3 regions of the Bacillus sp. GB_SG_008 genome follow, and region 1 is predicted to be linked to each of the others. Evidence: riboswitches for the same ligand, from Rfam matches in the RefSeq annotation. Region 1 holds a riboswitch; each other region holds the start of a gene.
The links. Region 1 has a riboswitch for S-adenosylmethionine ahead of metK (methionine adenosyltransferase). Riboswitches for the same ligand answer to the same signal wherever they lie in the genome.
Positions count from the first base shown of each region.

Region 2: another riboswitch for S-adenosylmethionine. It lies ahead of mtnK (S-methyl-5-thioribose kinase); the one in region 1 lies ahead of metK (methionine adenosyltransferase).
Region 3: another riboswitch for S-adenosylmethionine. It lies ahead of ACTDJC_RS09395 (YezD family protein); the one in region 1 lies ahead of metK (methionine adenosyltransferase).

Region 1 is NZ_JBPZSK010000001.1:401-16,053, forward strand. It holds gene ACTDJC_RS00005 (DMT family transporter) at 167-1,072, shown strand; gene ACTDJC_RS00010 (hypothetical protein) at 1,096-1,317, opposite strand; gene pckA (phosphoenolpyruvate carboxykinase (ATP)) at 1,568-3,154, opposite strand; SAM riboswitch class I at 3,374-3,498, shown strand; gene metK (methionine adenosyltransferase) at 3,664-4,863, shown strand; gene ACTDJC_RS00025 (hypothetical protein) at 4,910-5,095, opposite strand; gene ACTDJC_RS00030 (hypothetical protein) at 5,099-5,281, opposite strand; gene ACTDJC_RS00035 (MogA/MoaB family molybdenum cofactor biosynthesis protein) at 5,443-5,952, shown strand; gene mobA (molybdenum cofactor guanylyltransferase) at 5,949-6,539, shown strand; gene ACTDJC_RS00045 (NUDIX hydrolase) at 6,562-7,206, shown strand; gene ACTDJC_RS00050 (N-acetyltransferase family protein) at 7,277-7,810, opposite strand; gene ACTDJC_RS00055 (hypothetical protein) at 8,003-8,428, opposite strand; gene ACTDJC_RS00060 (GAF domain-containing sensor histidine kinase) at 8,812-10,671, shown strand; gene ACTDJC_RS00065 (response regulator) at 10,646-11,284, shown strand; gene ACTDJC_RS00070 (S8 family serine peptidase) at 11,491-15,039, shown strand; gene ACTDJC_RS00075 (S8 family serine peptidase) at 15,568-15,653, shown strand, end outside.
Region 2 is NZ_JBPZSK010000001.1:704,556-710,731, forward strand. It holds gene ACTDJC_RS03615 (pyridoxal phosphate-dependent aminotransferase) at 1-1,152, opposite strand, end outside; gene ACTDJC_RS03620 (carbon-nitrogen family hydrolase) at 1,256-2,035, shown strand; SAM riboswitch class I at 2,109-2,254, shown strand; gene mtnK (S-methyl-5-thioribose kinase) at 2,341-3,525, shown strand; gene ACTDJC_RS03630 (YvrJ family protein) at 3,792-3,944, shown strand; gene ACTDJC_RS03635 (3-hydroxybutyrate dehydrogenase) at 4,167-4,943, opposite strand; gene ACTDJC_RS03640 (PadR family transcriptional regulator) at 5,142-5,474, shown strand; gene ACTDJC_RS03645 (DUF1129 domain-containing protein) at 5,545-6,176, shown strand, end outside.
Region 3 is NZ_JBPZSK010000003.1:317,776-325,938, reverse strand. It holds gene lysA (diaminopimelate decarboxylase) at 120-1,436, shown strand; SAM riboswitch class I at 1,564-1,672, shown strand; gene ACTDJC_RS09395 (YezD family protein) at 1,740-1,883, shown strand; gene ACTDJC_RS09390 (phosphoadenylyl-sulfate reductase) at 1,975-2,679, shown strand; gene sat (sulfate adenylyltransferase) at 2,724-3,860, shown strand; gene cysC (adenylyl-sulfate kinase) at 3,873-4,466, shown strand; gene ACTDJC_RS09375 (nitrite/sulfite reductase) at 4,480-6,102, shown strand; gene ACTDJC_RS09370 (DUF3906 family protein) at 6,115-6,327, shown strand; gene cobA (uroporphyrinogen-III C-methyltransferase) at 6,429-7,205, shown strand; gene ACTDJC_RS09360 (sirohydrochlorin chelatase) at 7,207-7,965, shown strand; gene ACTDJC_RS09355 (NAD(P)-binding protein) at 7,934-8,163, shown strand, end outside.

The DNA of each region.
Region 1 (15,653 bases):
TCTGCCCTAGTGTTTTTTCTGTGTTCATACATATTCTTCCTTTATTATGTATGCAAAACCTTATGCATATAGAAAGGATAAGTAGGATGTTTGAAGGAAAGAAGGAATTTTAACATGTTTCTTGAAATTTAATGAGGTAAAGGATTAGACATAGTGGGGGAAATGTATGAAAAGATGGGGAATTGAATTACTGCTTTTCTGTGTCGTTATCATATGGGGAATCAATTATACAATCGGAAAATACGGTCTTGTAGAATTAACAGCAATCCAATTTACAGCAATGCGCATGGTTACTGCTGCACCGCTGTTATTATTGTTGGCGTTTTACATAGAAAAATCGCTTTATATTGCATGGAAAGATGTTGTCAGGCTTATTTTCGTTAGTATGGTGGGGATCACGCTGTATCAAACGCTGTTCATGGAGACGATTCAACATACGTCTGCAACTAATGCGTCACTATTAATTTCGATTTCTCCCATTTTTACAACGATGTTTGCCGTATTCTTGAAAGAAGAACAGCTTTCAGCACGTAAACTCATTGGATCGGTCATTGCGTGTATAGGAGCAGCACTTGTATTACTTGCGGGGCATTCACTTGTGGACTCTTTTTATGGCAATGCAATTGGACTCATTACTTCGATTTGCTGGGGATTGTATCCTGTCTTAGCAGGGCCGCTTATGAAGAGATATTCAGCCCTGCGCGTAACGGCCTGGTCAGCAGCAATTGGTGCAGTACCGCTTGTAGTATTAAGCGGTTGGCGAATTGTTCAGCTGCCTTTTGAGATTCAGCACGGCAGTACATGGTTTTCGTTATTATATTCGATTTTTTTCGTTACTGTATTTGGGCTTGTTATGTGGTACGTTGGGATTCAAAAAATTGGTGCATCTCATACGATGGTGTATATGTACGTTACACCGTTTGTAGCAGTTTTATTTGCGGCAATATGGGCGAGAGAGCAGCTATCTTTACAACAAATGATAGGTGGAATTGTTATTTTTGTTGGTTTGTGGCTTGTAAAATCTAAAAAAGCTAATCAAACATTACTCGTAAAAGAAAATATATCAAAATAAGAAAGCAGATCAAATCTGCTTTCTTATTTTTTTATTTTAGGTAAGAAAATAAGATACAAAATAGCTGTAATAAATGGAATCCAGTTGAGAAAAGGTAAGCGGAAAAAGCTAATAAGAATCATACCTGTGAGAAGAACGCTGAGGACCGCATAAAAAATACTATGCTTAGGTGTGTACCAATATAATGTTAAGCCAACAAGAGCTGGGATAACAAAATGAATAAGAGCGATTAAAAAGAAGAGCAATGGAAGTCCCTCCTTTACCGTGTACTTATATATTATATCCATATTTTGTAAGGTTGATAGCTGATTTTTTAGAAATCGTCAAAAATGTTTGCAAATAGGAAAGAGGCTTACGAAATGAATCGTAGGCCTCTTTTATATGTAAGCATGTGCTATCACAAGAAAACGTGGGCTTTGTCGGTGAGTACTTGTTTTCTTGCAATAACAACATACTTATTCACATGATTTAGGATATTTCAAAGTAAAGTCGGGTTTAAGCGATTGGACCGCCAAGTTTTACAATTGTTTCAGAAACGTTATCAAATTTCTTGAAGTTTTCTTTAAACTTATTCGCAAGCTCAGTTGCTTTTGCTTTGTAAGCTTCTTTATCAGTCCATGTTTGTTCTGGCATTAATACTTCATCAGGTACACCAGGAACATGAAGTGGTACTTCAAGACCAAAGATATCATGTTTCGCTGTTTCAGCGCTATCTAACTCGCCGTTTAATGCAGCTTGCACCATTGCGCGTGTATGACCTAAGTTCATACGTTTTCCAACACCGTATTCGCCGCCAGTCCAGCCAGTGTTCACTAAGAATACTTTAGCATCGTGCTTCTCGACTTTTTCTCCAAGCATTTCTGCATAGCGAGATGCATCAAGCGGTAAGAATGGAGAACCGAAGCATGTTGAGAATGTTGCTTGCGGTGAAGTAATACCGCGCTCAGTTCCTGCTAATTTACTCGTGTAACCACTTAAGAAATGGTACATAGCTTGCTCTTTCGTTAATTTGCTGATTGGAGGCAATACGCCAAATGCATCAGCAGTTAAGAAAATGATTGTATTTGGATGACCTGCAACGCTAGGTAATACGATGTTATCAATTGCATCAATTGGATAAGCTGCACGTGTATTTTCTGTTAATGCAGTGTCATCATAATTTGCAATGCGTGTATGATCATCAAGCACAACGTTTTCTAAAACAGAGCCGAATTTAATCGCATCAAAGATTTGTGGCTCTTTCTCGCGAGATAAGTTCACACATTTTGCATAGCAACCGCCTTCAATATTGAATACGCCGTTATCAGACCAACCATGCTCGTCATCACCAATTAATTTGCGGTTTGGATCAGCAGATAATGTTGTTTTACCTGTTCCAGATAAACCGAAGAATAAAGCAACATCGCCTTCTTCACCTACGTTTGCAGAGCAGTGCATAGAAAAAATATCTTGTTCTGGAAGTAAGTAGTTCATGATAGAGAAGATTGATTTTTTCATTTCACCAGCGTATTCTGTACCGCCGATTAACACGATACGCTTTTCAAATGAAACGATAATAAATGTTTCTGAGTTCGTGCCGTCGATTTCTGGATCTGCTTTAAAGTTTGGTGCAGATACAATTGTGAACTGTGAATCATGATTTTTTAATTCTTCCTCAGTTGGACGAATGAATAATTGATGTGCGAATAAGTTATGCCATGCATATTCATTAATAACTTGAAGAGGAAGACGATAGTTGCGGTCTGCTCCTGCAAATCCTTTGAATACGAATAGTTCTTCTTTTTCTTTTAAGTATTCTAATACTTTTGTATATAATTTATTAAAATGCTCTTCAGAAATCGGTTGGTTTACCGAACCCCAAGCGATTTTATCCGTAACAGATGCTTCGTCTACAATAAATTTATCTTTCGGAGAACGTCCTGTATATTTTCCTGTTGAAACAGAAACAGCGCCAGTAGAAGTTAATCGTCCTTCTTTTCTCATTAATACTTTTTCAGTTAATTGTGGAACGCTCAATTGAACCTGTGCATTGCTTCCGTTTAATAACTCATGTAATCCAATTTGGACATTCACAGTACTCATATTTATTTACCATCCTTTGTTTGATTTATGAATATTCCTCGTAATTCCCACTAAAAGTATAACACAATGATATAAATAATGTATACTATTTATTTATTTTTGTTTGTGTTATTATATTATTTTTTTCCATAAATTTCTGCCGTTAAAAACTTATAGGAATATGTGTATATGGATTGACAAATGAAAAGCATTTCTTTAGTATAGTTGAGGACGGATACTCTCTTATCCCGAGCTGGCGGAGGGACAGGCCCGATGAAGCCCGGCAACCTCACTTGTATGTACGACAAGCGCAAGTGAATAGGTGCTTAAACCTGTGCGAGATGTAATGTCTCGAGCGATAAGAGCGAAGGGCAAAAAGCAGTATGCAAGTAGCGAATACAACCTTTCCTCTATATATAGGAAAGGTTTTTCTTTTGCGCTTGTGGGAGAATACATGAATGTCGCAGTTTGTGGCAAATTAAGGATGAGTTCCGTACAATATATACATTTACTGTCGGGAGGTTTACCACATGACAAAAAAACGTCATCTGTTCACATCTGAGTCTGTAACTGAAGGACATCCAGATAAAATTAGTGACCAAATTTCTGATTCAATTTTAGATGCAATCTTAGCAAAAGATGCAAACGCACGTGTAGCTTGTGAAACAACAGTAACAACTGGTTTAGTATTGGTAGCGGGAGAAATTACGACTTCTACTTATGTAGATATTCCAAAAATCGTTCGTGAAACAATTAAAGGAATTGGTTATACTCGTGCAAAATACGGTTTCGATTCAGAAACTTGTGCAGTTTTAACATCTATCGATGAGCAGTCTGCTGACATCGCAATGGGTGTTGACAAAGCGTTAGAAGCACGCGAAGGTCAAATGACTGACGAAGAGATCGAAGCAATCGGTGCAGGCGACCAAGGTTTAATGTTTGGTTTCGCATGTAATGAAACAAAAGAATTAATGCCACTTCCAATCTCTCTTGCTCATAAATTAGCTCGTCGTTTAACTGAAGTTCGTAAAGATGATACATTACCATACTTACGTCCAGACGGTAAAACACAAGTAACAGTTGAGTATGATGAAAACGGTAAACCAGTTCGCGTTGATACAATTGTAATCTCTACGCAACATCACCCAGAGATTTCTTGGGAACAAATCGATCGCAACTTAAAAGAATTCGTAATTAAACCAGTTGTACCAGCTGAATTAATCGATGAAGAAACAAAATTCTTCATTAACCCAACTGGCCGCTTCGTTATCGGTGGACCACAAGGGGATGCTGGTTTAACAGGTCGTAAAATTATCGTAGATACTTACGGTGGATACGCTCGTCACGGCGGCGGTGCATTCTCTGGTAAGGATGCAACAAAAGTTGACCGTTCTGCAGCATACGCAGCTCGTTACGTTGCGAAAAACATCGTAGCAGCAGGTCTTGCTGACAAAGCAGAAGTACAACTTGCATACGCAATCGGCGTAGCGAAACCAGTATCTATCTCTGTTGATACATTCGGCACTGGAAAAGTATCTGAAGAAGTATTAGTAGAACTAATTCGCAGCAACTTCGATCTTCGTCCAGCTGGTATCATCAAAATGTTAGACTTACGTCGCCCAATTTACAAACAAACAGCAGCATACGGCCACTTCGGACGTACTGATGTAGATCTTTCTTGGGAGCGTACAGACAAAGCTGAAGCTTTAAAAGAGCAAGCTGGTCTATAATATAGGAAGAAAAAAGCTTTGCGCACACGCGCAAGGCTTTTTTTATTTAATTACTTTCCTGTTTTTCTAACTTTCCAACGCAGGAAGTACAATACACTTCTCCGCCCAGCTCAATATATTTCTGAATATTTGTTATACCGCTTGGCGGATATTGCATGTAAATCCAAGAACGTTCGTGTACCGCAATTTCCTTTCCGCATGATGTACACGCGGTTGATTTTTTACCGAACATCAATTATTGCCCCCTCTGTGAACGGGATTTTCCAAAGCAGTATGCACTACAAAGTAAAAAGATTGTGGCACATCCAAAACCACCGATGGCTGCGTAAGGCACAGCGTCTTTTAGTACCATGCCGGCGCTAATGGAAGCGACGAAAAGTAAAATAAATAAGGTCGTTAATTTTTTCATTGTATCCATATTCATTTCCTCCCTTTTGAAAATCCCTATATTTCTATTATAAGGAAAAATACGGAAGCGAGATGTTTTTTCTATAAAAATGTGTGACAGGCCGCACATTTTTTTGTTGCTGCATCATATATGATAAAATTTAGATAGTTCAGAAGAAGGAGCGAATGACAATGAGCGTCACAGAACATAAAAAACAAGCACCGGCACAGGTTCGTTGTAAAATCATAACGATTTCGGATACACGTACAGAAGAAACAGATAAAAGCGGCCAGTTATTAAAAGAGTTATTAATAGAAGCAAATCATCAAGTAACAGCTTATGAAATTGTGAAAGATGATAAAGAAAGCATTCAGCAAGCTGTGTTAACAGGCTGCCAACAAGAAGATGTAGATGTTGTGTTAACAAACGGCGGTACAGGAATTACAAAACGTGATGTTACAATCGAAGCAGTTGAAGCGTTGCTTGATAAAGAAATTGTAGGCTTTGGAGAACTATTTCGGATGATTAGCTATTTAGAAGATATCGGAAGCGCGGCGATGTTAAGCAGGGCAATTGGCGGGACAATTGGACGGAAAGTTGTCTTTTCTATGCCAGGATCAACAGGTGCGGTTCGCCTTGCGATGAAGAAATTAATTTTACCAGAGCTTGGACACATTACATTTGAGTTGCATCGCCAGTGAAAATTGCAGGAATTGTATTAGCCGGCGGACAGTCCAGTCGTTTTGGAGAACCGAAAGCATTAGTAACTTGGTGCGGAAAAACATTTATTGAACATAGTATAGAAGCATTGAAAGAAGTTGTTACAGACATTGTTGTGATTAGCCATCCAGCGATTACAAATGAGCTCTCGCATATACTGCATGTACCAGTTGTAGAAGATATTGCGCTGTATAAAGGAAACGGTCCGCTTGCCGGTTTAGTAACAGGCATGGAATTTGTAGATGCAGATTGGTATATTGTTGCACCGTGTGACACACCAAATATTTCGAAAGCATGGGCGATGACATTCATCGAACGAGCAGACGAAACATATGAAGCAATTGTTCCACTAGTTGAAGGACGGAAGCAACCACTTTTAGCGCTATATCATCACAAGGTAAAAGAAAAAATAGAACAGTTATTAAAGGAAGGTAAGAGAAGTATGCAAGGGCTATTATCTCAGTGTAATGTCCAGTATGTGACAGCGGAAGAATCGCAGCTGTCGAAAGAGTTATTTCTTAATGTGAATACAAAAGAAGAATATAGCCAATTACAGAATAGGAAGTGAATGGGGAAGGGGAGAAGCTATCATGGAGAACGAATTACTGAAAATATTTGATAACCATAGAAATCCAATTGGGGTAGCAACTCGCGAAGAAGTACATAAACTTGGGCATTGGCATGAGACGTTTCATTGCTGGTTTATAAGTAGAGAAAACGGAGTAGATTATATTCATTTTCAAATTCGTAGTGAGACAAAAAAGGACTATCCGAATCTGTTAGACATTACAGCTGCTGGACATATTTTGGCACATGAAACAGTATATGATGGAATCCGAGAGGTGAAGGAAGAAGTAGGAATCGATGTCTCGTTTGATGAACTCGTGTCATTAGGTATTATCGATGATTGTGGTGCAATAGATGATTTTATTGATAAAGAATTAGCTCACGTTTTTTTATATGAAAATAAAAAACCAATGGATGAATATAAGCTGCAAATAGAAGAAGTATCAGGCATTGTTAAAGCTGAATTTAACAGTTTTTCTGAACTTTGGTTAGGAGAAATGGATGAAATTACAGTGGAAGGATTCGAAATGAATGAAGCTGGGGAAAAAGTTTTAATCCATAAGACCGTAGATAAAAGTAAATTTGTTCAGCATGAACATTCGTATTATGAGAGCATTATAAGGTTGATGAGAGAGAATATGAAATCGTTAGGGAGTACTGAAGCGTAAAGCGAATGACCAAATAATTTTTGTATGGATAGGAGGTTTTTTGTTAACCTCCTGCCCGTGTTTATAGTAGTTAAATCATCAAGCCCATAATAAGAGTATTATAATAAACACCATTTATATACGTATCTTGTTGTAATAATCCTTCTTCTTTAAAGCCAACTTTCTTATATAATTCTATTGCTTTAGCATTATCTTCTCTCGTTACGAGATGTATTCTCTTCGTAGTCCCATTTAATTTTGCCCACTCGATAAGCTCGTCCATCAGTATTCTACCTAAACCGAATCCGCAGTGCTCTTCCGCAATTACGATTCCTAGTGTTCCTACATGTTTCGTTCTAGCTTTTGGGCTAGAGGTAATGGATGCGATGCTTATGATTTCATCATCCATTGTTGCCAGTAAGATGATGGAACTATTATCTGCTCCAGTAGATTCTATGAATTTTTCATAATCATGTAAAGACATACTGAACTCATTTTTCCCGAATGAAAGAAAATCAGTTTCGCCGCCGACTACATTATAAAAATCAATCATAGATTGAGCGTCTTCTTGTAAAGCTTCTCTTATAATTACTTCTTTTCCGTTTCTTAAACGTATGTTTTTCATATCTCTCAACTTCTTTCGAATTAGTTACATTAATCATAATATTAATTTGAAAAATTTAATAGCTGTAATTGAGTCTCGGAAATAATTATGAAGCTTGTTTTGGGATGCTATAAAATTCCTTAAGTTTTATAGGAAATATAAAAAGAAGAGGACTCCTCCTCTTCTTTTTAAATAGTTGGTCTGTTATTCACGTTAAGACATACACATAAAGTTTCTAATTTGTGAATATCGATAGCTTACTTTTCGGCGGCGTCCTCCTTGCCAAATATATCCGACTACCCCGTTTTGTCTAACTTCAGTTGGATAAAACCAAAAATCTCTTCCAAAAGGTCCTGGTGTTCTTAAACCAATAAATCCCCATCTCCCTAAACAATTACACATCGCTGATCGTATTTGAAACGTTTGTATAGGAGAAGAAAATGCTGCTGGTGCTGCTGGTGCTTGTGCCGGTGGTGGGGTTGTTGGAGCATCTTCAGCATCGTCGGGACGATAGACATCATCGTCGATTTCCCTTGTATCCTCGGATGGTTGATAACTCGGATGTTGATAACCTGGATGTTGATAATACTGCTGTTGATTATAATTTACATACGGAAAGTACGTTGGCTGGTTATTCATGAAAAAATCACCTCATTTTTTTTAATGCGCACTTAAAATATGAGTATGTTGTGTGATTCTTATATGAAGCTTATTTATAGCCCAATTTATTCTTAGCAGTACGAATTATATGAACAAAATAGATTTTTTTTAGTGGTAAAGAAACAATTATGAAGTTGATTCCTATACATCTTTAGTTCTATATGATTAGAATAGAATATATTTACAATTATAACATTTGGTGGATGGTGAAGGGGGGGATTCCATTTTATACTAATAGTGTGCCGCCCTTCCTAAGAGACAGCGCACGCCCGGTGATTGGCTAATGGGAACATTCTCATTTTGCCAGTGCCGGTTTTTTGTTAGATAATGATAATAATAGATTTTTTGAGGGAGGGATCATTTTGAAAAAGATAGATTTTACTTCTATGAGAGAACAAGTAGCTAGTTTTTATATTTATTCTATTTCTTTTCTTGGTTTGATTGCTGTTATCATTTCTTTATTTTTAAGTAAAATGCCTTCTCATCTTATACTGCTTTTGTTATTAATTATGTTTATGGGGATTACTGAGTATTTTCCTATCCGTATTTGGAGAGGGGGAATCACACTCAGTCTTACGCTCATTTATACAATGAATTGGCAGTTTGGGATACATATAACTGTTATTTCTTGTGTATGTGCGATGTTATGTATCCATTTGCTTCGCCGCTTACCTATGCAAAGGACAGTATTTAATTGTGCACAGCTTGCTCTTAGTATCGTATTAGCAGAATGGCTTTCCAGTGAATGTTTCTCTCTTTTTATTTCTGGGATGAATCTCTCAGTTTTATATGAAAAATTCATAAGCTTGTTTTTATTTAGCGTGTTTCTTTGCCTTTTTAACAGTCTGTTTTACGATCTTTTAATCATACTTCTTCCTCAGCCATATCCGCTAGAAGAGTGGCGTAAAAAAAATATATTAGTACTCTTGAGTGTGAGTATCTGTTTATTTTATTCCTCACTTATACATATTTTAGATTACCGATATCGCGGAGTGATGGATGAAATTATGGTTTTGTTCTTCTTTTTTCCGCTTGTGGCAATCTGTATCATCAGCTCTTTCGTTAGGCAAATACGGGTGGAAAAAGAACGCTTATATAAGCTTTTTTCTATTACGACGGAATTAAGTCGTGGGTTATCTGCCGGAAACTTACAGCAGATGAAACAATCACTGAAAGGATTCCTAGGAATACAGGCATATGTTTTATGGGCAAAAGATGAGGGAACCTGGACACTTTTACTAAAGGATGGGGAAGTTCGTTCTGATATTTCGAATTATTCTGATGTTCATGCGAAGTTTGAAGAAATATCCGAAACGATTGTTGTTACTGATTGGAAAACAGGTATGGCTCCAGGAGATGAAGTGTTTGAAAATGCTATGCGCTCTCTTGTATATTTACCTCTTAAAGTAAATCATGAATTAGTTGGAATGTTTGTGGCAGGGAAAAGCAGAAGTGCAAGTTTTATTACCGAAGATGTACAGACTTTAGCTACGTTTGCCAATCAATTGGGCAGCTTACTTAAAACACGGACACTCGTCTCTGAACAGGAAAAACGAACGATTTTAGAAGAAAGAAATCGAATTGCCCGTGAAATTCATGATGGAATTGCACAAGCATTGGCAGGGGTGATATTCCAAATGGAGTCAGCTCAGAAAAAGTACGCAGATCGACCAAAGGACATGCAGCAAGTGGTAGATACAAGCATAAAAAAATTACGGAAGAGTTTAAGTGAAGTTCGTTATTCTATTTATGCCTTAAAGCCATATCCAACACAAAGGCTAGGGCTAAAACAAGCAATTACAAATAAAATTCAATCCTTAAAAAAAGAATATGATCTAGCCATTACATATCATGAAAGAGGCCGTTCTCGAAAACTTAGTTTTACGAAAGAACGAGTCATCTTTGATACTTTGCAGGAAAGCTTGCAGAACACCGTAAAGCATGCGAAGGCAGACAAAGTTGACATTTTACTAAGTTATCAAAGGGAACATGTACTTTTGAAGGTAAAGGATAATGGAATTGGCTTTTCCCTTTTTGAATCTATGATTAAAGCAAAGCATGAGCCGCATTATGGTATATTACATATGAATGAACAGGCTGAACAGCTAGGGGCTGCCCTTCAGATTGATAGTTCAGCAGGAAAAGGTACAGAAATTACATTGTTAATTCCAGATTCAGAGATGGGGGAGGAGTATCATGATTCGAATATTAGTAGTGGATGATCATACTGTTTTGCGTGATGGAATTCGAAGTATATTGGAGCTCGAATCTGATATGCGAGTAGTTGGAGAAGCTGTTTCCGGGGATGAGGTATTAAAGAAAGTGGAAGAATGCCAACCTGATTGTATCTTAATGGATATCAATTTACCAGGGAAAAATGGTATCGAGGCTACATCACTCGTGAAAGATCAGTATCCGAACTGCCGTATTCTCGTATTAACGATGTATGAACATGATGAATACTTGATGTCTGCTCTTCGGGCAGGTGCAGATGGCTACTTATTAAAGGATTCATCATCCGAGGAAGTGGTGGCGGCAATCCGGATGGTATTACAAGGAGATTCTGTGATTCACCCGCGCATGACTAAAAAGTTGATTACATACCATCAGCAAACGAAATCAGAATCAAATGAAAATGAACTGACAGAGCGTGAAAAAGAAATACTGTTTGAATTGGTCAAAGGTCTTAGCAATAAAGAGATTGCTGAAGCCCTATATATCAGTGATAAAACAGTTAAAATTCACATTAATAAGATTTTCAAAAAACTAAATGTGAAAAGCCGTTCACAAGCAGTCATATATGCCGTTCGAAATCAGCTTGTTCCGTTTTCTTGAATAGACGCGCTTAAAAGAACTGTTCTGCGCCTTACTATACTTAAATAGTAAGGTGCGGAATAGTTCTTTTGTTTTATTTTGGTTTAGAACCAATGGCTATAAAATTACTTCTTCTGTATAATTTCCAGAAAAATCAAAATTTTAGATAATAAGGACAGAAGCATAGTTTACTAGTAGATTAAGAATCTAAAAAAGGAGATATGTTAATGAAAAAAAGAAAAATGAAGGCATTTAAAGTAATGGCCACAGCAGCTATAACATCATTATTCTTTTCATCACTTACAGTTTTTGCAGAAGGTGATGTTACGCCTGCTGAGTCGCAAATGGTTGAAGAAATTGTGGAACAAAGAGGACAATTATTTTTTGATAAGGATAAGATCGAAACAGGTCAAGATGATTCACTATATAAAGACGTTAAAAAAGAAGGTTTGGCTACAGCATATAAACCAAATGATACTGTTCGCTTAATTGTAGAAGTTGAACAACCAACAGAAATTGAGCAAACAGCCAAAAGCAAAAAAGCTTTATATAAACAAAAGCAAGACAAAGTAATCGAACAAATCTCAAAAGAAAAAAATTCTAAATCAAATGCTTCTATTAAAGTGAAGCATCGTTTTTTCGAAGGGTTTAACGGATTCAGTGTAGAAACAGAGTTTCAAAATATTAAAGATATCAAGTCTATTCCAGGGGTTATGAATGTCCATGTTGCTAGAACATACCAGGAAACGATGGGAGCAAGTAAAGAATTAGTACAAGCTCAAAAAGTATGGGAACAATATGGTTATAAAGGTGAAGGATTAGTAGTAGCGGTCGTAGACTCCGGGATTGATTATACGCACAAAGATATGAAACTATCTGACACAGCCAAAGCGAAAGAAAAATGGACTCAAGATAAAGTTAATCAAAAATTTGTTGAGACAGATGTAAACGAAATTTGGTATTCCGATAAAATTCCAACAGGATATGATTGGGCAGACAATGATACCAATGTCATTCCGGGAACAAAAGGCAGCCCGCATGGTACACACGTGGCTGGTACAATTGGAGCAAATGGCGATGAAACGAATGGCGGTGTCGAGGGTATTGCACCAGGTGTTCAACTATTAGCTGAGAAGGTATTTTCTGATAATGGCGGTGGTGCCTATGAGGATGATATTATAGCGGGTATCGAGCATGCCATTACATTGGATGCAGATGTAATAAACATGAGCTTAGGTGCCGATGCAGGCTATGTAGATGAAGAATTTGATCCGATCCAAAAAGCAATTCGAGTTGCGACAGAACAAGGCACCCTTGTTGTAGTGGCAGCTGGTAATTCAGCCTACAGTACGAAAAATAATATCATTCCCTCTTCATTAAGACCATATGCAGAAAATCCTGATATTGGAACAGTTGGTGCACCGGGTGTAAGTCCATATGCGTTATCGGTTGCTTCCTATGAAAATACTAAACTTCATTTAAATGCATTAGCAGATGCAAGTGGTTTTTCGGTGCCGTTCAAAGATCAAACGCAATTTCCAGCATCGTATAATTTTAAAGTCTCTAAGGTTCTTTCACCAGATGTACCTTATGATTTGGTATATGTTGGGGAAGGAAAGAATGCATCAGATTATCCTAAAGGAAAAACTGACTATATTGCAGTAGTTAAACTATTAAATGTATATAGCGATTATTCATCCGCTCAATGGGCAGCTAAGAGAGCTGGAGCAAAGGCAGTTATTATGATACCGCCTACTGTTTTGCCAGATTATCCTACTCTAAAATTAAGTCCAACTGCAGCACCAACGGCCACAACAAGTAAAGCTGCAGGTGAAGCATTACTGAGCAAAATGAATAGTCTGCCAAGCGGTCAATATTTAAGTATGAAATTCGCAGGCGGTGCTTTCGTTGATAACCCAGCAAAAGATAGTATGTCTAGTTTTTCATCGATGGGTACTCCACATACATTAGATTTTAAACCAGAAATTTCTGCCCCTGGTGGAAATATTTATTCTACTATACCAGGTAATGATTATGAAATGATGAGTGGTACATCCATGGCAGCACCTCATGTTGCAGGCGGTTCAGCATTGTTATTGCAGGCCCTTTATCAAAAAGGATTAACCCATTCAGAAGATACAGTTTTAAAAGCAAAACTTGCTTTAATGAATACAGCTAATATTGCCATGGATCCAAGGACCGATGGAGAAGTTCCATATTCACCACGTGTACAAGGGTCAGGTCTAATGCAAATTCAAAATGCCATTAATACACCAGTCATTGTGACAAATAGAAATGCGCCTTTAGAACAAGCGGGAGCGGTTGCTTTAAAGGAAATAGGTCAAAATACAAGTTTCAAATTAAACATGGAAGCATTCGACGCTCCTAAAGGTAAAAATAGTAGTGATGATATTGAATATAAAGTTTATGTAGATGTATTAAAAGATAAGACGGAAATGAAGGAATTTGATTTAGATAGTGATGGGCACTTGGATTTAAAAGAGTATTTAACATTAACTAGTGAACGTATTAATGGTGCGACAGTCACTGTCAATGATAATACAGTTACAGAAACAGAAGGAGCATTAGTTAAAATCAAACCAGGTCAAACAAAAATGCTGACTGTTAATGTAACTTTACCAGATTCCTTAAAGAAAAATAGTTTTGTAGAAGGATTTGTTCGTCTCGTTCCGGTTGCTAAAGACCAGGATAAAGCAGTTCCTTTAACTGTTCCATATATGGGCTTCTATGGGAACTGGGATGAACCACGAAATATCGACGCACCTGCATGGGAGAAGGATGCGTTTGTAGGATATACGGCCCTTTGGGATGAGAATTCAGAAAGATATCCATTAGGATATAACCCATATACTGGAAGGTTTAGTCCTAACCATATTGCATTCTCGAAAAACTATATACTCGATGGTATCTATCCGTCATTCCAAGCCTTACGTAATTTAGACAAAGTTGAAATGTATATTGAAGATCAATCTGGAAATCTCATTAAAAATTTAGGCGACTTTAGTGAATATACTGGTACTCCATGGAAATTTAGAAAAAATATAATGTCATATGGGGATACAAAGTATGACGGATATAAATGGGATATGAAAGACTCATCCGGACAATATGTGCCTGATGGTGTTTATCAATATGTTATCAAAACAACATTAGATTATCCAAACGCAAAGCCACAGATTGTTAAAATGCCAATTACGGTAGATTCCATCGCTCCGACCGTTTCAGATATTACAGTAACGCCAAAGAACGGAAAATATGAAATTTCCTTCAATCCGCAAGACAATGCAAGTGACTTTAATTCTGCTGTTGTATGGGTGAATGGACAACATTATTCATTAGGTCTTGAGCAAAAATCTTTCTTAGTCAATACAGAACCGAAAAGTATTATTATTCTAGCCATTGATTATGCAGGAAATCAATCGTACAAAGTTTGGGGAGATCCGAGCTATATTAAATATACTATGGCTGTTCAAACGATCCATATAACTCCGACTGCAAATATTAACAAAAGCAAACCTGCAAATATTAGTGCCTGGGCTTATGCTAGAGTAGACTGGACGATTAATGTTAAAGATGCAAGCGGAAAGATAGTCGATTCGTTTGAAGTGAAAAATGAACATACACTGAAAACACAATGGGTACCTAATGCGGATCTTCCAAATGGAACGTATACGATCTCAGCTGATGTGGCTACAAAAGACGGTTTTAAAGTTACAACAGAACCTAAGCAAGTCACGGTTCGTCAACAATCATAGAGAAAACTCGCCGATTGGCGAGCCCCTAAGAGCGAGGACAGAGGTGTAGTTACGATAGGAAAGGTATATACTTTCCTATCGGCGAATAAAGTGAAACTTCCATCAGTGGTGGGCTTCATCCCCCACTAATGGAAAGCTCACCCAATCGAGTTATCCTCAACCTATCTTCTTCGTTTTCTCTAAATCTAGAGGGGGATCTTACTGTCCGTGAATAGCGGGATAAACTCGCTAACATGACTAAATAAAGACCCAAGTGAGGATTATTCTCTTGGGTCTTTTCTTGTTTGTCGCGTTGTGCCATTACAAAAAGGACATACTACTTCTACTTTTTCATTTTCTTTTCAATCATAAAGTAGTTCTTTTGTACTATACGGTATAGAACTAATACCTATAAAAAATATTCCTTTTTGATAATTTTCAGAAAAGTTTAAATTTATTAAGATAAGGAAGTAGAATCGTAGTCTAATAGCTTCGGAAATTTATGTTATACAATGACTACAAATAAAAACAAATGATGGGGGAACTTGTATGAAGAGAGGGAAATTTGGGAGGGTTCTTACAGGAACGTTAGTTGCTGGTATGCTATTGTCACAAGGTATTCCGTATAACGTATT
Region 2 (6,176 bases), 700 kb from region 1:
GATTCTGTGAACTGCTTCTCGAAGGCGTTCTTCTGTATGTAATAAACCAACGCGAATATAACCTTCTCCGTGTTCACCAAATCCGATACCCGGTGCGACGGCAACGTGTGCTTGTGTTAATAGTACATCAGCAAATTGCTCTGACGTATATCCATCTGGAACAGGAAGCCATGCGAAAAAAGAGCCTTTTGGTGCAACTGCATTCCAGCCGATAGAACGACAAGCTGTAATGAAAGCATTTCTTCGAGATTCATAGCGTTCTACTAGTTCATCTACGCAAGTTTGCGGACTTAATAAAGCTTCGCAAGCAGCTTCTTGCACGGCACCAAAAATACTGACGTACATATGATCTTGTAATAAGTTGATCGTTTCGATGACACTTTCATTACCAACGGCAAATGCAATGCGCCATCCTGCCATATTATATGTTTTTGATAACGTATAAATTTCAATGCCAACATCTTTTGCTCCATCAACTTGTAAGAAACTAATTGGCTTTTTAGTATCAAAACCAATGGCACCATACGCGAAATCATGACAAACTAAAATGTCATGTTTGTTTGCAAACGATATAGTTTCCTCGAAGAATTTTGTTGTTGCAATGGCTCCTGTTGGATTGTTCGGATAGTTTAAAAACATTAATTTTGCTTGTTCAGCAGTTTGTTTATCAATCTTTGTATAATCAGGTAAAAAATGATTTTCTGCTAATAATGGCATTGTTGCAAGTTCTGCTTTCGCTAAGGCAACACCTGATAAATAATCTGGATAGCCAGGATCAGGAACGAGAATTGTATCGCCTGGATTTGTAAAACAAAGCGGTAATTCAACTAATCCAGCTTTTCCGCCAAATAAAACAGCTACTTCGGTTTTGGGATTTAACTGTACATCGTATTCACGCTCATAAAACGTAGCGACAGCTTCTTTTAAGCTTTCATGCCCGCGAAATGGCGGATATTTATGATGAATTGGTTGTTCTGCTGCACGCTGTAGCGCTGCTACGATATGCGCTGGCGTTGGCTGATCTGGATTTCCTTGTCCTAAGTTAATAACATCATGACCAGCTTGCACGGCTTTGTTGACTTTTGTGACAAGCGTAGCAAAAAATTGTGTTGGTAGTGATGTTAATACCTCAGAAGGTTGAAAATGTTTCATACTTTCCACCTCTTTTGAAAATTGTTGCAATTATAGTGACAAATGATATAATCTTTTCAACTTTTTGTAAAGGAAAAAAATAAAAGGGAGTAGGGAGAAATCAATGAAAATTGCTTGTATTCAAATGGATATCACTTTTGGTGATGTAGAGAAAAATATAGAACACGCTGAGAAAAAAATAAACGAAGCAATGAAGGAAAAGCCAGATGTTATTGTATTACCAGAGCTATGGACAACAGGTTATGACTTAGGTCGACTTGCTGAAATTGCTGATCCAGATGGGGAATACACGAAACAACTATTATCGAAGTGGAGTAAGCAAAATTGTGTAAATATTGTTGGAGGATCGATTGCTAAGCAAACAGAGAAAGGTGTTACAAATACAATGTATATTAGTAATCGAAGCGGAGAAATTGTGGCTGAATATAGTAAAGTTCATTTGTTTCAACTGATGGATGAGCATAAATATTTAATTGCTGGAAATGAAACTGGGCATTTTCTATTAGAGGATATACCGTGCGCAGGAACAATTTGCTATGATATTCGTTTTCCAGAATGGATACGTGTTCATGCTGCACACGGGTCAACGGTATTATTTGTTGTAGCAGAGTGGCCACTTGTTCGCTTAGCGCATTGGCGGTTATTACTTCAAGCAAGGGCAATTGAAAATCAATGTTATGTTGTAGCGTGCAATCGTGCCGGACGTGATCTAAATAATGTATTTGCAGGGCATTCGCTTATTATTGATCCTTGGGGAGAAGTCGTCAATGAGGCAGATGAAACAGAAATGATTTTGCATGGAACGTTAGATGTAAAGAAGGTTGCTGAAGTTCGTAAAGGGATTCCTGTTTTTTTTGATCGCCGTTCAGAATTGTATAAGTAAAAAAGTATTGACAAGTAATTTTTATTCTTGGTATAGTCAACAACAGAAACTGAAAAATTCAGACAACTATATACTCTTATCAAGAGCAGGTGGAGGGATTTGGCCCGATGAAACCCAGCAACCGACCGTAATACCATTGTGAAATGGGGCGCACAGTTCGCGCCTAGTAAGGCACGGTGCTAATTCCAACAGAAAGAAAAACTTTCTGATAGATAAGAGGGGAGAAGTGAATCTTCAAACCTCTTTCGTCATCGAAAGGGGTTTTTTTATGATGAAAAACCCGAATACATTTAGGGGGAATCAAAATGGGATACAAACAATTAACAGAAGAAACAGCCGTTACATATGCGAAAGAACATGGTTATTTTTCAGAAAAGGCAGTTGTCACTTGTGAAGAAATTGGTGATGGGAATTTAAATTATGTGTTTCGTTTACGTGATGGGAAGAAGGGATTGATTCTTAAGCAAGCTCTTCCATACGCAAAGGTAGTAGGAGAAAGTTGGCCGCTATCTTTACGCCGTGCAACCATTGAAAGTGATGCATTGCAAATTTTTGCAAAATACGTACCAGAGTATGTACCGAAAGTATATGGGCACGATGAAACATTAGCGATTAGTGCTATAGAAGATTTATCAGCTTTAACGATAACGAGAAAAGGATTGATAAACGGGGAAGACTATCCACTATTATCCAAACATATCGGGCGTTTTTTAGCTCATGTTCTTTTTTACACATCCGATTTTGGATTACAAGCAGAAGAAAAAAGAGTGCTAGATAGTCAGTTTGTAAACCCTGATTTATGTAAAATTACAGAGAATCTTGTATTTACTGATCCATTTGCAAACTATGAAACAAATGAGTATGAAGAAGAATTACAAGATGTTGTTGACGAACTTTGGTGTGATAAAAATTTGAAGCTACAAGTAGCGCAGTGTAAGTATAAATTTTTGACGCGAAAAGAAGCATTAATTCACGGTGATTTACATACTGGAAGTATATTTTCATCATCTTCAGAAACGAAAGTGATTGATCCAGAATTTGCGACATTTGGTCCGTTAGGGTTTGATCTAGGTCAATTTATTGCGAATTTATTATTAAATGCACTGTCGCGTGAAGAAAACAAACGCAGCGTATTATTTTATCATATTGAGCAAACATGGAGTGTTTTCGTAGAAACATTTACAAGGTTATGGATGCTCGAAGGCGTAGAACCGTATACGAGAGAAAAGCAATGGCTACCAATTGTACTGAACAATATTTTCATTGATGCAGTTGGATTTGCAGGATGTGAGGTCATTCGCCGTACAATTGGATTAGCGCATGTTGCAGATTTAGATGAGATTTCTCATAAAGAAACACGATTACAAGCAAAAAGGCATGCATTACGGTTAGGAAGAAAATTACTTCTACATAAAACAGAAAATGCAGATGCTCGTTTGTTCCATATATTATTTGATTCTATTGTTTTGGGGAAGGAAGTAAAAGCGTGAGTATAAGCATAGCAGTACCTCGTTCTATTAGTTGGAAGGGAGATTCCATCGCTCTTTTGAATTAAACGAAGTTGCCGACTATTGTTGAATATAAGGCATTAACTACAATTGAAGATGTTTAGAAAAGTATTGTTTTATTAGAGGTGCAAAGGGATTATAAAGTGAAAATCGCAAAGATATTCGGAAAAACAAAAATGATTTAGCTTGTTTTTATTTACCACTTTTTTGGAGTCTCTCTTACTTATAATAAGAAGGGAGGAGAGACTATGGAGGAATGGATATCGGTTATTGGCAATGTTGGCTTTCCAATTGTTGTTACGCTATACTTACTGCATAGAATTGAAAGTAAGTTAGATAGCGTTATTGTCGCGATTGAGAAGTTACCAAAGCAGATGCAAAGATATGAAGCTCCAAAATAAAGTGAAACTTTCATCAGTGTGGGGGACTTCATCCCCCACTGATAGTTAGTTGAATCAACCGGGTTCTTAGGGGCAGTAAGAGCCCCGCCTATCTTCTTCGCTTTCGTGGGGGTCTTACTGCCCAAAAGTAGCGGGATAAAATATGTGATGAAAACGGATTGTGTGGTAAAGGCACAATCCATTTTTGTATATATTTAAATAGAAGAAAAAATTTGCTGAACTTTACTGTGCGGTATAACCACCATCAATGACAACAGCTTGTCCTGTAATGCCTTTTGCTTTCTCACTTGCTAAAAATAAGGCGTAGTCTGAAATTTCCTCCACGCTAAGCAATCTTTTTTGTGGTACAAGCGGGTAAATGACATCCTCTAATACATGTTCAAGCGGGACATCTCTTGTTATCGCTAAATCTTGAAGTTGGTTGCGAACAAGAGGCGTATCAACGTAGCCGGGACAAAGTGCATTTACTGTAATATTACACTCGGCACCTTCTAATGCTGCTACTTTTGTGAGCCCAATTACCCCGTGTTTGGCACTGTTATATGCAGATTTGCCAGCAAAACCAACAAGACCATTAATAGAAGCTATATTAATGATGCGTCCGTATTTTTGTTTTTTCATAATAGGAAAAGCATGTTTTATCGCAACAAACGGTGCAATTTGCATAATCTTAATAAGCATTTCAAATTTTTCAGTTGGAAAATCTTCAATTGGAGAAACATATTGCATACCTGCGTTATTAATTAATATATCAAGTGAACCAAAACGTGCAACTGTTTCAGAAATAGCTTGTATAATCTCTTGTTCTACTGTCACATCACATTGCATTCCAAATACTTTATATCCTTCGTTCTGTAATTGTTTCGCCGCCTCTTGTGCCTTGTTCTCTAAACGATCTGTAATCATTACAGTTGCGCCTTCTTTTGCAAAGGCTTTTCCCATTTCGTATCCAATTCCGCTTGCGGCACCTGTTAAAAATACAACGCGATTTATAAACATTTTTTATTCCATCCCTTTCATGAATATAGTTAACTCTATTGCTCTATTTAGAGAAATAAGGATGGAAATCCTGCAATCTTTTGGAAAAAATGCTTAAGCTATCTTGTAAAGCAAAATACTGTTTGTTATACTACTTGGTAAAGCAAGATACTTATACTTATCTATCTTGTAAAACAAGATAGAAGGAGGATTTGAATAATGTCGACGAGTCAAATGCTAAAGGGTATTTTAGAAGGATGCTTGCTTGCTATTATTTCTGAAGGAGAAATATACGGATACGAAATGAGTGAAAAACTGGCACAGTACGGTTTTACAATGGCAAGTGAAGGAAGTATTTATCCGTTATTAATTCGTATGCAAAAAGAAGGATTGATTACGAGTACGATGAAGGAGTCACCATCTGGTCCAAAGCGAAAATATTATACATTAACAGAAAAAGGTGAAGATGCATTAGATGATTTCATGGAAAGGTGGGAAGCGATGCAAAGTAGTGTGCAGCGGTTGTTAGAGGGAAAGGAAAGCAGACGATAAAGTCTGTATTCCTAACGCTGAAACAATGAAAGGAAATCAAAAATAAGTAATCTAGACGAGGAGGTTACATATGAACGTTTCTAAAGAAGGTAAAAAGTTTTTGATTGATATGAAAGTATATTTATTAACAAAAGGAATAAAAGAAGATGATATAAATAACTTTTTAGAAGACGCTGAGCTTCATTTAATAGAAGGAGAAAAAGGAGGAAAGACGGTAACGGATATTTTTGGAGACTCACCGAAAGAATATGCAGAAGAATTGGCTGAAGAGATGGAAGTTGATAAAAGGGAAAATATAAAATCTCTCGTTACTTCAATTGTTAGTATTGGTGGGTATTGGATATTGAATAGCATTTTATTTAGTAATCCCAATCATCATCTAACGATTTCAAATGTAGATTTAATTGGGTATCCAATCATTTTACTTCTTTCTATTATAATAACGGTTGTTGCATTAAAAATGTCTTCTTTTAAAAGCAAATTAATAGAGTTTAGTATTATATATGTAATGGTTATGATTCCAATTCTATTACTTGTATTAATTAAGTTTGTTGATAAATGGATGGGGATACCGATTATCCAATTGTCAGGATCGCAAAGTTTTATTTTGGCCGGAATTATATTCTTAGTTTTAATTATTATTGATTTTTACCTTCTTCGTTGGATAGGGGTACTTACAATAATTTTACCAATTTCTGTTAT
Region 3 (8,163 bases), on a different contig from region 1:
TCTAATAAGAAACGCGTGTGAACATTGTTCCGCGCGTTTTTTGTTTATCTAAATTAGGAATAATAGTAATAAATAAGAAATGTAATAGAGGGTTTTGCGAAAACAAGGGAGGAATTCACATGTATTTACACGGCACAAGCCGCATTAATGAGCAAGGACACTTAGAAATTGGAGGATGCGATGCTACTGAACTTACAAGAGCATATGGGACACCACTTTATGTTTACGATGAAGCAGCAATTCGTGAGAAATGTCGTGCATTTCATCGTGCTTTTAGAGAAAGTGGGTTCTCTTATCAAGTAGCATATGCAAGCAAAGCGTTCTTGTGCATGGAAATGTGCAGGTTAGCTGCCGAAGAAAATATGTCGCTAGATGTTGTGTCTAGCGGAGAACTATATACGGCGTTGCAAGCGGGATTTCCAGCAGAGCGCATCCATTTTCATGGTAATAATAAAACAGAAGAAGAAATAAGAATGGCATTAGAAGCTAATATTGGCTGCTTTGTTGTAGATAATTTTTTTGAACTAGAGGTATTGCATGATTTAGCGAAAGAATACGGGCAAGTTGTGAATATCTTGCTGCGCGTGACGCCGGGAGTAGAAGCGCATACACATGAATATATTACAACAGGTCAAGATGATTCTAAGTTTGGTTTTGGTATTTCAACAGGGCATGCATCACAAGCGATAAAAAGTGCATTAGAAAAATCAAACTATCGTGTATTAGGAATTCATTCTCATATCGGATCGCAAATTTTTGAGACGGCAGGATTTGTTCGTGCAATTGAAGTGCTTCGCAACTTCTTGGAAACAGTGAGAAAAGAAATGAACTATGTAGCTCCAGTATTAAATGTAGGAGGCGGTTTTGGAATTCGCTATACAGAGGGAGATACACCGCTTGCCCTTGGTGAATATGTGAAAGCTGTGACGGATGCGGTACGCGAGCAGTTTACAGTATGTGAATACCCCCTTCCAGAAATTTGGGTGGAACCAGGCCGTAGCATTGTTGGGGATGCAGGAACAACGCTGTATACAGTTGGAGCGATTAAAGATATTCCAGGTATCCGTAAATATGTATCGGTTGATGGAGGTATGACAGATAATCTTCGCCCAGCACTTTATGGAGCCCGTTATGAAGCATTACTAGCAAATCGAGCAAATGAATCTGCTGAAGAGGTTGTTTCAATTGCAGGCAAATGTTGTGAAAGTGGGGATATGCTCATTTGGGATGTAGAGCTTCCAAAAGTTGTTTCTTGTGATCTCTTAGCTATTTCTTGTACAGGGGCATATGGTTATTCGATGGCAAATAATTATAACCGTATTCGTCGCCCAGCAGTTGTGTTTGCAAAAAACGGAAAATCACAAGTTGTTGTGGAGAGAGAATCGTATGAAAATATTATTGAGAACGATCGCATACGTGTAAAGGAACTTGTATGACTGCGTCCTTACTTAGCTGAAGTGGGAGTTGTTTAGGTGAACAACTCCTTCTTTGTCAAAAAAACATAAAATTTATCGGAAAACTAGGATTGAAAAAAATCAGAATTGTGATAAAATACAAATATAATTCTTATCAAGAGTGGCGGAGGGAACTGGCCCGAAGAAGCCCGGCAACCTACTTTATAGGAGTAAGGTGCTACTTCCAGCAAAATGGTATCCATTTTGGAAGATAAGGTAGATACGTTACCGGAACAGTCTTTTCGAAATGGGAAAGATTTTTTTTATGAAAAAGGGGGGCTGTTCGTGGGAGTGCGCGGACAATTTGAAGAAGTAGCAAGTCAGATTCAATCTATGCTTGCTGATATGAAATATGGTTCTATTACAATTGTTGTGCAAGATGGTAAAGTAATTCAGCTTGAAAAAAGTGAAAAAGTACGCTTAAAATAAGCACGCTGACTAGAAAAACTAGAGGCGGCCCTAATCTATTTCTATAGGTTAAGGCCGCCTTTTTGTATGGGTGTTATGAGGGGGGACAACGATGTTAACGTACGAAACGTGGCAAGATAATTTTGTTTCATTTCAGGAAGACGACGAAACGAAAGGCGCTTTGGCAGCAGTACGCTGGGCGTATGAACATTATGAGGACGATATTGTTTATGCATGCAGCTTTGGGATAGAGGGAATGGTTTTATTGCACGTGATTAACCAAGTAAATCCATCTGCAAAGGTTGTATTTTTAGATACAAATGTTCATTTTCAAGAAACATATGACTTAATCAAAAAAGTCAGGGAACGATTTCCTAAATTGAATATTATTGAAAAGCAGCCGGCACTTACACTTGAGGATCAAGCAAAAGAGTATGGTGATCAATTATGGGAACATAATCCAAATCTTTGTTGTCGATTAAGGAAAATTAAGCCGTTAGAAGAAACGCTAACAGGTAGGAAAGCATGGATATCAGGTTTAAGAAGAGAACAGTCTGAAACGCGAAAACATACGCAGTTTGTCAATCGAGATCATCGCTTTCAATCTGTTAAAATTTGTCCGCTTATTCATTGGACTTGGAAAGAAGTATGGCGCTATGTATACAAGCATAATTTGCCGTACAACCCACTCCATGATATTGGGTATCCGAGCATCGGATGTGAAAAATGTACCGTGCAGGTGCAAGAGGGTGGAGATTCGCGAGATGGGCGCTGGGCCGGGAAGTTGAAAACAGAATGTGGTCTTCATTATCAATGAAGACTACTATTCGTTAATACTTGATATAGAAGGAGAAAAAGAAAATGAGTGATACAAAAATATTAGTCAATCGAATTGATGAAACATATGAAACAGCACATATTGTAAAAGAAATTGAGTTAGATGGAATCGCATTAAGTGATTTAGAACTCATTGCGATCGGTGGATATAGCCCACTTACTGGCTTTTTAGGAAAGAATGATTATGTGTCAGTAGTAGAAACAATGCGATTAGCAGATGGAGATGTATGGAGCATTCCAATTACATTACCTATAACAGAAGAAAAAGCGAAGGAATTAAAAGTGGGGGAAGAAGTTCGACTTGTAAAAGAAGGTGTAACTTACGGTGTGATTCAAGTTCAAGAGATTTATGCGCCTGATAAAGAAAAGGAGGCGTTACTTGTCTATAAAACGATAGAAGAAGCACATCCGGGTGTTAAGAAATTATACGATCGTCCGGATATATATGTGGGAGGACCAATTACGCTTGTGAAACGGATTGAAAAAGAAAAATTTGCCGCTTATCATTTAGATCCAAATGAAACGCGAGCAGAGTTTGCGCGGCGTGATTGGAAAACAATCGTTGGTTTTCAAACAAGAAATCCAGTTCATCGCGCGCATGAATATATTCAAAAAGCAGCGCTTGAAATTGTTGACGGCCTGTTTTTAAACCCACTTGTTGGAGAAACGAAATCAGATGACATTCCAGCTGATGTTCGAATGGAAAGTTACGAAGTACTTCTAGAAAACTACTATCCAAAAGATCGTGTCTTTTTAGCAGTATTTCCAGCAGCGATGCGATATGCTGGGCCGCGTGAAGCGATTTTCCATGCACTTGTAAGAAGAAACTTTGGGTGTACGCATTTTATTGTCGGCCGTGATCACGCTGGTGTTGGAAATTATTATGGCACGTATGAAGCGCAGGAAATTTTTACGAACTTTACAATAGAAGAATTAGGAATTACACCCCTCTTTTTTGAACATAGTTTTTATTGCACGAAATGTGAGGGAATGGCATCAACGAAAACATGTCCGCACGGAAAAGAAGATCATGTCATTTTATCAGGTACAAAGGTAAGAGAGCTCTTGCGAAATGGAGAACTGCCACCAAGTACATTTAGCCGTAAAGAAGTCGTAGAAGTCTTAATTCGTGGTTTGCAAAAAGAAGTTGTGACAAAGTAAGGGGAGAAAAAGATGGGAACAAATATTACTTGGCATACAGCATCTGTTTCAAAGGAAGAACGCCGAAAGCAAAACAAAAATCATAGCTTTGTTCTTTGGTTTACAGGATTGTCGGCTTCTGGTAAATCAACGGTGGCAAATGCAGTAACTCGCAAGTTATTTGATAAGAATATTGGTAATTATGTGTTAGACGGAGATAATATCCGTCACGGTTTAAATAAAGATTTAGGATTTTCGGAAGGTGATCGCACAGAAAATATTCGCCGCATCGGTGAAGTAGCGAAATTATTTGTTGATAATGGAACAATTGTATTAACAGCGTTTATTTCACCGTTTCGTGAAGATCGTCAGCAAGTGCGTGACATATTAGAACAAGGTGAGTTTGTTGAAGTGTTCGTAAAGTGTCCGATTGAAGAGTGTGAAAAGCGTGATCCGAAAGGACTTTATAAAAAAGCAAGAAGCGGGGATATTAAGCAATTTACGGGAATTGATTCTCCTTATGAGGAGCCGATTCAAGCTGAAGTTATTGTGGAAACGCATCGCTATTCTATCGAACAGTGTGCGGAGCAAATTATTGCTTATTTGCAAGAAAGAAGCTTTATCTAGGAGGAGATACATGATGAGTTATGAAAAAGTATGGGCAAACAATGAAAAGCTAAATGCAACTGAAAAAAAGAAATTAGAAAAAGACGGTTTAGAAGTTTTTAAAGATATTCCGTATTATGCTGAGCATGGATTTTCGTCTATTCCGAAAGAAGAATGGGATTCTTTTAAGTGGGCAGGTTTATATTTGCAGCGCCCAAAAGAGGCAGGATATTTCATGATGCGTGTAAATATACCATCTGGAATTATAACAAACGAACAGGTGGAAACTCTTGCTTCTATCGCTGAAGATTACGGCCGTGATGTGCTTGATATTACAACGCGTCAAGCTATTCAGTTTCATTGGCTGCAAATTGAACAAATTCCAGATATTCTGCAGCGGCTAGAGAAAGTAGGGTTATCCACAGCCGGTGCATGCGGTGATATTACACGTAATATTACAGGGAATCCACTTGCTGGAATTGATGAAAATGAATTGTTTGATACACAAGTAATTGTGCAGGAAGTATATGAATATTTTCAGCATAATGAAGAGTTTTCAAATTTACCTCGCAAATTTAAAATGTCGATTAGTTCGAATGTGTACAATTCAGCAAATGCTGAGATTAACTGCGTAGCATTTACACCTGCAACGAAAGAAATTAACGGAGAAACAGTCATTGGTTTTCATCTAAAAGTAGGCGGCGGTTTATCAGCGCGTCCATATTTAGCAGAAGAACTAGATGTATTTATTTTACCGGAGCAAGTGAAAGATGTAGCAATTGCCGTCGCAACCATTTTCCGTGATTTTGGATATCGTGAAAAGCGTCATCTTGCTCGTCTAAAATTTCTTGTTGCAGATTGGGGACCAGAAAAATTTAGAGAACAGTTATTACAATACACAGGAACTTTACATGATAGAGGAGAAAGTGCCCTAAAGGGTTGGAATGCTGGTTATTTTTACGGTGTTCATAAGCAAAAGCAAGATGATTTATACTATGTTGGTTTTAATGTACCAGTTGGTCGCCTGCATGCAGAAGAAATGTATGAGATTGCTAGAATTGCAAAACAGTATGGAAACGGTGAAATTCGTACATGTAATTCGCAAAACTTTATTATTCCGAATGTACCGAAAGAAAATATTGATGTCCTATTGCAAGAACCACTATTGGAAGCAATCTCTGCAAAACCAAAGTCATTTATCGGTTATGCAGTTTCTTGCACAGGTATTGAATATTGTAACTTGGCATTAGTGGAGACGAAAGAAAGATTACGCAATATTGCGGATTATTTAGATACACAGCTTGTATTAGATGTGCCAGTTCGTATTCATATGATCGGTTGTCCAAACTCTTGCGGACAAAGACAAATTGCGGATATCGGTTTGCAAGGTGTCAAAATGAAAACGAAAGAAAAAGGGATTGTTGAAGCTTTTGAAATTTATGTAGGTGGAACGTTACTAGACGGCGGTACTTATAATGAAAAGCTAAAAGGGAAAATAGATGGTGAAGATTTGCCGCATGTTCTCGTTGCGTTTTTAACATATTTTAAAGAAAATAAACTTCCTAGTGAAACATTTTATGAGTTTGTTGGTCGTATTGGAATAACGGATTTACAAGCAGCATTAAATACGATTTTAGAAGAAGTGATTGCATCTTAGGAGGGGAACAATATGGACTTATATCGTTTTGAAGCAGTTTTAGCAAATGGTGTTGTTCCTGTAGTCGTTGTTGCGCAAAGTGAAGAGCAGGCATTTCGTCTCGTTGAAATAGAACTTGAAAAATATTTTCTGCCTTTACCGGAAGTGAAAGAGATTTCTTTATATGAGAAGAAGAAAATTCGAAAGGGTGCAGCTTTTGTTTTGCATGAACAAGAAACGACTTAATACGATGCTAACAGGCAGTAAGATGAAGATTTGTAGACTTCCATCAGTAGAAAAAATCTACTAATGGAAGTTTCACTTTATAGAAGAAATGGGGAGAAAGTATGGGAAAAGTGTACATTGTTGGTGCGGGACCTGGCGACCCAGATTTGATTTCTGTTAAAGGAGTAAAATGTATTCAACGAGCAGATGTCATTTTATATGATCGTCTTGTAAATAAAGAGTTACTTTCTTATGCAAAGCCAGAAGCGGATTTAATTTACTGCGGGAAACTTCCGAACTATCACACAATGAAGCAAGAAACGATTCATGCTTTTCTAGTGAAATATGCAAAGAAAGGCAAGGTTGTGACGCGTCTAAAAGGCGGAGATCCTTTTGTGTTTGGAAGAGGCGGAGAAGAAGCGGAAGCATTGGTGAAACATGGTATTCCGTTTGAAGTTGTTCCGGGTATTACAGCTGGTATTGCAGCTTCTGCGTATGCGGGAATTCCTGTTACACACCGAGAAGCTAGTACAAGTTTTGCGGTTGTAACAGGGCACCGGAAAGAAGGTGCAGAAGAAGAGGTGAAGTGGGAAAACTTAGCGAAAGGTGTGGATACGCTTGCTGTTTATATGGGTGTAAGCAACCTTTCTTATATATGTGAACAGCTTTTGAAATATGGAAAAAGTGAACATACACCAGTGGCGATGATCGAGTGGGGGACAACAGTATCTCAGCGTACAATTACAGGAACATTAGGAAGTATTGTATCTGTGGCAGAGAATGAGCAAATTCAAAATCCAAGTATGATTGTAATTGGTGAAGTTGTCCGCTTCCGTGAGAAAATTCATTGGTTTGAACAAACGCTTGAACATTCGTATCCACTCAGCGGAGTACTTTAATATGAAAGCAGTATTATATATTTGTCATGGCAGTCGTTTACAGGAAGCATGTAAAGAAGCGACTGCTTTTGTTACATCGTGCATGGAACGTGTATCAGCTCCTATTCAACAAATGTGTTTTTTAGAATTAGCACAACCTTCTATCGCTGAGGGGATTACAACTTGTGTGCAAAAAGGGGCAACTGAAATTGTGATTGTCCCTGTCTTTTTATTAGCGGCAGTTCATGTGAAAAAGGATATTCCTAAGGAGTTAGAACGGTTACAAAATCAGTATCCTCATGTGTCATTTTCATATGGAAATCCATTTGGCGTTTCTCGTGAACTTGTTACTGCAGTTCTAGATGGTAGCGGAATGAAAGCGATTGGCAAACGAGTTACCCTTTTACTTGTAGCAAGAGGGAGTAGTGATGAAGAAACGTTAAGAGATGTCCGGGACATTGCGTCATTGTTTAAAACGGCAGATGAAGTAGCAGAGGTCGAAGTATGTTATTTAGCAGCGGCTAGGCCACAATTTGAAGAGAAGCTACATGAGCTTGATCAAACAACGAACGCCCCTATTGTTATCCTTCCGTATCTTTTGTTCACAGGATTGTTAATGAAGAGAATTGAAAAAGCAGTTCGGGAAAACAACCATTCTCACATTGTATTATGTCCGTATTTAAGCAAAAACCAGGCTTTTCAAGACATGCTAATTGAACGTACAGAAGAAATGATAAGGGAGGATGTATATGTACCCATTAACAGTGCGAATAAAGAATAAGCGTGTTGTTTTCATTGGCGGCGGACGAGTCGCGGCATTTAAGATTGCACCTTTATTGCAAGAAGAAGCCAGTATTATTGTAATTAGTAGAAAACTTGATAAAAGTTTAGTTCAGCTTGTAGAAGAAGATAAAATTCGCTGGTTTCAAAAAGAATATGAAGCAAGTGACCTTGCAGATGCATTTTTAGTCGTGGCTGC